Regions from separate parts of the Shewanella sp. OMA3-2 genome, predicted to be linked through region 2. Evidence: riboswitches for the same ligand, from Rfam matches in the RefSeq annotation. Region 2 holds a riboswitch; the other holds the start of a gene.
What was found. A riboswitch is a leader RNA that binds a small molecule or an ion and turns the genes downstream of it on or off. The one in region 2 is predicted to bind lysine.
Positions count from the first base shown of each region.

Region 1: linked by a shared signal. The riboswitch ahead of lysC (lysine-sensitive aspartokinase 3) and the one ahead of L0B17_RS13890 (Na+/H+ antiporter NhaC family protein) in region 2 are both predicted to bind lysine.

Region 1 is NZ_CP090974.1:3,944,736-3,948,116, reverse strand. Features, by position in the region: gene arcA (two-component system response regulator ArcA) at 1-459, opposite strand, end outside; gene L0B17_RS17410 (DUF3293 domain-containing protein) at 1,078-1,509, shown strand; lysine riboswitch at 1,890-2,065, shown strand; gene lysC (lysine-sensitive aspartokinase 3) at 2,145-3,381, shown strand, end outside.
Region 2 is NZ_CP090974.1:3,163,117-3,166,497, forward strand. Features, by position in the region: gene L0B17_RS13885 (thymidine kinase) at 1-501, opposite strand, end outside; gene L0B17_RS13890 (Na+/H+ antiporter NhaC family protein) at 631-2,190, opposite strand; lysine riboswitch at 2,269-2,466, opposite strand; gene L0B17_RS13895 (electron transfer flavoprotein subunit alpha/FixB family protein) at 2,545-3,381, opposite strand, start outside.

The DNA of each region.
Region 1 (3,381 bases), 780 kb from region 2:
ATTAACTAACGAACGGCTATTGATTTCTAAACTCCAACCATTGAAGCGGTAGTATTCAACCGAGCCTTTCTCTTCACTTTCAGCCACTGCACTGTTTACGCGAGTTAATAAGTTACGTGCACGAATGGTTAGTTCGCGTGGGTTAAATGGCTTAGTGATGTAATCATCAGCGCCAATTTCTAGGCCTAAAATTTTATCAACTTCGTTATCACGACCCGTTAGAAAGATTAAACCAATGTTATTGATTTCACGTAATTCACGGGCAAGTAATAAACCATTTTTACCTGGTAAGTTGATGTCCATAACCACTAGGTTGATCTTATTTTCAAGCATGGCTTTGTGCATTTCTGCGCCATCATTAGCTTCAGTAACAACATAACCTTCCGCTTCAAATATGCTACGTAGGGTGTTACGGGTTACGGCTTCATCTTCAACAATTAAAATATGTGGATTTTGCATAATAAAATTACCTAAAAATTAATAAATTTGTTATCTAGCATTGAAGCTAGCGTTATACGTACGCTTAACTGCATACGTTAAAAATTCTGGATTATTGGCGTTTAACACTGTCTACCTTGAGTTTAAACACTCTCTCATTCTTTACTGTTTTAATTGCTAGTGAAGCAATGACGTAGAGTGAGCTTTTACTGAGACTTAAAAAAGCTATTATCGTGGCAAAGATTCGTACCACTGTAGACTGTGAACTTAAAGATAGTTAAAAGTTCCTATTTAGGTATAACTAAAATGAAATTTTTAAACAGCTACATAACAATATTACAGTAACAGTACGGTGATAAAGTCTTAGTTTAATAATATTAATCGTAAAAAATAGTCTTAGAATCTGCTTTTTGTGACGATTAATGAGTAACTGATGGCTATTGTACCCTTTATTTGTATTTGTTAACAAATTAAATGTTAAAAATAATAATTTATTTAGTTTAATAAATGAGTAAACCTGTACTTAATTTACTGATTTAAAATGATTAAGTGTATATTTTATTATGATCAAAGTTACACTTCTTTCGCTATTAACCCCTTTCTGCTACACTCTTTTGAGCTCATTTAATGGGATTTATTATGGAAAATGTTATCGATACTGTGTGGCAGGACTATCAAAAAACGCATTTTTTGCTAACTCAGTCTTTATCTAATGATTTTTCTTTCGCTATAATTACTGCTTATAACCCATTGGGATGCTTACTTACCCCAAGTCAAAACCGTCTGTTAGATCGCGAGCTTCAACTAAAAATCCTTCAATATCAAAGTCCTTATCGAAGCTTAATGGGTATTGCACCTGACTTTTCACATGTTGAAAAAAGCTGGGCTGTTTTTATTGATAAAAATCAGGCTGTTGAGCTGGGAAGGGAGTTTAAGCAACATGCAATTTATTATGTGAATCAAGGTTTACTATCGCTTGTAGCCTGCTTTGATCAACACAAGGACGAGATACAGTTGGGGGCGTTCAATCAACGTTTATGTTTAGTCAGTGATTTCCCTGAGTTTTGTTAAATCGTTTTTATTTTATTTGTTAATTTTTTAGTGGGACAATAAATTTAACAAATGGATGTGGTGAGCTAATACCAACGACTGATTTTTGTTTTGGAGTCCTGCGCTACCTCGCAATCAGTGGCCTATATTTACAATATTATCTTTTCCTACCCAAAACCGCATCTAAGTGCTTTTTTGACAGCTACTGTTATTGGATTCTTTTAAATAGCTAATACTCTATTGAGGTTAATACCTAGCAGCGATCAACTCGCTATTTTTACTTGAAAACCTTTATTGTACGCCAAATGAAATAATGCACTTGTTTATTTTTTCTCAACTTGCAGTGTTGTGCATTGACTTAGCCTTAGGTTTATTGTTATTTTGCTCATCCCTCCTTAGGGAGGCACAGAAGAGGAGCGTTAACTAGGTAGTAAGCTTGAGGAAGACCAATTCCCATGACAGCTTACGAGGGAGATTAACGCCGAGATACAATAAGATTTGGTTAACTTATTTATCGGTCGATTAGGTTGAATCCTAGCGATTGTCACCTGTTATTTGGTGGAGAGCTTCTGGTGGTGATTGCTGTTTCCCTTCTTTTAGGGTGCGTTATCTTTGCACCAGGCTCTTCGAACGAAGTTTAGTTCGGAGTGTATTACATGTCGTTAAATCAATTAGTTGTAGCCAAGTTTGGCGGAACCTCTGTAGCAGATTATTCTGCAATGAGCCGCTGCGCAGATATCGTTTTATCCAATCCTAATACCCGTTTAGTGGTGGTCAGTGCATCCAGTGGTGTAACCAACTTATTAGTTGAGCTTACCAGTGCTAATGTGAATGACGAACGTCGTCTAAGCTTGCTTAAACAAGTTGCCCAAATTCAATATCGTATTATTGATGAACTTGCTCAGCCACAAGATATTGCAGCGCAAATTGATAAGTTATTGAGCCGAATGTCAGTGTTAAGTGAGTCATTAATTCTTGACCGCAGCAAAGCGGCTATGGATGAATTGCTTTCTATGGGAGAGCATTGTTCGTCAGTATTGTTCTCAGCTGTTATCCGTGAAAAGGGCACATCTTCTCAGGCTTTTGATGTACGCCAAGTGCTACGTACCGATAGCCATTTTGGTCGTGCAGAACCTCAAATTGAACACATTGCTAATTTATCGGGTGATTTTTTACAACCGCTGTTAAGCACCAGCATTATTGTTACCCAAGGATTTATAGGGGCTGATGAACAGGGCCGCACCACCACATTAGGCCGCGGCGGCAGTGATTACTCAGCCGCGTTATTGGCTGAGGCTTTGTCTGCCCATGCGGTAGAAATTTGGACTGATGTTGCGGGTATTTATACTACAGACCCGCGATTGGCACCTAATGCACGCCCGATAGCTGAAATCAGTTTTAATGAAGCTGCTGAAATGGCTACTTTTGGTGCTAAAGTATTGCATCCTGCCACTATACTTCCAGCAGTGCGTCAGCAGATTCAAGTGTTTGTTGGCTCGAGCAAAGCCCCTGAATTAGGTGGAACCTGGATCCGTCATCAAGTTGATAATGCCCCTGTTTATCGTGCGGTTGCGCTAAGACGAGACCAAACATTATTAAACCTGCATAGCTTACAGATGCTTCATGCCCAGGGCTTTTTAGCTGAAACCTTTGCGACTTTAGCGCGCCACAAAATATCGGTTGATTTGATCACCACCTCAGAAGTGAACGTGTCGTTAACCCTAGATAAAACTGGTTCAGACTCAAGTGGCCAAGGTTTATTAAGTGAATCGTTATTACAAGAGTTATCACAACATTGCCGAGTGAGAGTGGAAGATAACTTAGCCTTAGTGGCCATTATTGGTAATAGAATTGCTTCTACAGCGGGCATTTGTAGTCGAGTCTTTCAAGTAT
Region 2 (3,381 bases):
ACCTTCTTTCATTGGTTTGCCATCGCCATCTAAACGTAACACCATATTAGCTTTGCGGCCACAATGGCAAATTGTCTTTAATTCAACTAACTTGTCAGCCCAAGCTAATAAATAATGGCTGCCGGTAAATAACTCCCCTTGGAAGTCATTGCGAAGGCCATAGCATAATACCGGAATATTTAAATTATCCACCACATGAGTTAACTGCTTAACTTGTGCTTTGGATAAAAACTGACTTTCATCGATAAGCACACAGTGAATATGCTTTTGTTGATGTGATTTATCAATAATATCACTCAAATCATCATTACTGGCAAACACTTGAGCCTCTGTTTGAATGCCAATACGCGATGCGACAACTCCCACACCATAGCGGTCATCAATTGACGCAGTCATCACTAACGTGTGCATGCCTCGTTCGCGATAATTATAAGAAGATTGTAATAATGAGGTCGATTTACCTGCGTTCATCGACGAATAATAAAAATACAGTTGCGCCAAAATAATGTCCAATATTATTGCTTTACTAAATTCTACTCGGATATGACCGTTAACCACAAATAATAATGCCGCTCAATCGACATTGGGCGGCATTATTGATCGTCAACGATAACAATAAATGATTAGCAGTTAGCGACGAGCATAAAACGCTAACGCCAGTACACTGATAACAAATACAAGACTACAGGCTAATAAACCACTGATTAATGAGCCAGTAAAGCCTAGCACTGTGTAGCCAACAATACTGATAAACGCCACAATTAAAGCATAGGGTAGCTGAGTAATCACATGGTCAATATGATGACAACTGGCGCCTGTCGATGACAAAATAGTGGTGTCTGATATAGGTGAACAATGATCACCAAAAACTGCTCCCGCAAGCACAGCTGACAGCATAGGTAACATCATGCTCGAGTCACTTCCCATGGCCATATCGGCAGCAATTGGCAACATAATGCCGAAAGTCCCCCAGCTTGTACCGGTTGAAAAAGCGGTAATGCCTGCAAGAATAAATAACACCACTGGCAATAGCTCAAAAGGGATTGCGCCTGTGACTAAACTGGCCATATATTTACCGGTTTCGAGTTGACCAATCACACCCGCGATAGACCAAGCAAACAGTAAAATATAGATTGCAGGTAGCATTGAACGCGCACCAGCAACCACACCTTTGACAATTAAACTCATGTCTAACTTTTGAATAAAGGCTAGAATTAACGTGATACAAAAGCCAATGATTGAACCATAAAATAGTGATTGGCTCACTTGAGTATTTTCAAAGGCACCTAAAATAGTAAATGCTTTACCATTGGCGCCAAGTACATCTGCACCACTACTGATCATAAAGTAAACTGTGGCAAAAATTAACGCCAAAATAGGTAAAAATAAACCTATCACTTTCCCCGAATCAGCTTCAGGTAGATCAGTATTCGCACCAGGAGGCAGCCCTTTAGATTCATCATAAAGCTCACCTTTTTTGGCGTTTAATTCATGTTGACGCATAGGGCCGACATCTAGACCAAACAAAGCGACACATAATAATAATAGTAACGCGAATATGGCATAGAAATTCATCGGAATCATTTGTACAAACACACTCAAATGACCTGATTCAGTAAAACCATGCGCAGTTAAAATGCCACCAATCAAGGCGATAATATAGGCTCCCCAACTTGAAATAGGCGAAACAACACAAATTGGAGCGGCTGTAGAATCTAATAAGTAAGCCAGTTTTGCCCACGATATATGATACCTATCGGTAATCGGTTTTGAAATTGACCCCACCACTAAACTGTTAAAGTAATCATCAATAAAAACCACACAACCTAAAAAGATGGTCATTAACTTTGCATCACGTTTAGTGCGAATATGCCCTTTAGCCCAATCAGCAAAAGCCCTTGCTGCACCACTAACGGTTATTAAAGCCGTTATCATGCCAAGCATGACTAAGAAGCCTAAGATTTGTAAATTCCAGCTATTTAGCGCGCCATCACTCCAAATTAGCCCTTGGATTGTGTTGACTAAAAATAGACTGCTATCACCTAAAGAGAATTGGGTAAGCAATAAGGCACCAACCACAATACCCACACCAAGAGACAATAAGACTTTACGGGTAATAATAGCCAGAACAATGGCAACTAGAGGTGGAAGTAAAGATAGTGCCGAATCGGCATGACTAAGTAAGTTCATTATTTATTCATCGAGTATTTATGAATGGAGGCGACTGAACCGGTGTAAGGTAATATTATATACCTTAGAAACACCTGTCCTATCAGTAGCGCTCCATAGTAATTTATCTTTGTCATCCCGACAAAAAATACTATGGCAGTGCTGCACCTATTTGGCGACAACACCAGCTGTATTGACCGATATCAATAGCAACTTCGGCATTAAATCCTTTCAAGGTAAATCACAGGCATCACCCTACTCACCTTTACTATTATTTAATGCACCTCTACTTAAAGGGTAAAAATGCGAGCACATAAAAACATAGTGGCCGTAAGGTTACCACCCTACGGCCACACATTGTGACACAGATCACATTTACAACAAATTATTCAATGCAGGAATCGCCACAAATAAATCAGCTTCTAATCCATAATCAGCTACTTGAAAAATTGGCGCTTCAGGATCTTTGTTAATAGCAACAATCACTTTAGAATCTTTCATGCCGGCAAGATGTTGGATTGCACCTGAAATACCAACTGCAATATACAAATTAGGGGCAACAATTTTACCAGTTTGACCGACCTGTAAATCGTTAGGAACAAACCTGGCATCAACTGCGGCGCGAGATGCCCCAACAGCTGCACCTAATTTATCAGCAAGTTGCTCTAGAATAGCAAAGTTTTCACCGCTACCCATTCCACGACCACCGGACACAATGATACCAGCGTTACCTAATTCAGGACGAACAGACTCAGTTAAGCTTTCTGATAAAAACTCAGTACGGGCATCAATAGCATCGCCAATACTGGCTAATTCAGCGTTGCCAGTTGATGCAACAGCATCAAATGCACTTGAACGTACTGTCATGACTTTTTTATCATCTAAGCTTTTTACTGTCGCTAATGCATTACCGGCATATATTGGACGTATGAATGTATCATCGCTTTCGACACCAATCACTTCAGAGATTTGCGCCACATCTAATAACGCGGCAACACGCGGTAATGTGTCTTTCCCCACGCTTGATGCTGCGGATAAAATATGTGAGTAGTCTGCAGACACACTCAAAATTAACTTAGCTAAATTTTCAGCTAACTGGTTAGCATATACTGGTGAATCAGCAACAATAACTTTAGTAACGCCTGCTAATGTTTGCGCCATTTTGGCTGCTTCACTACATTGTGATCCTGCCAATAAAATATGAATATCGCC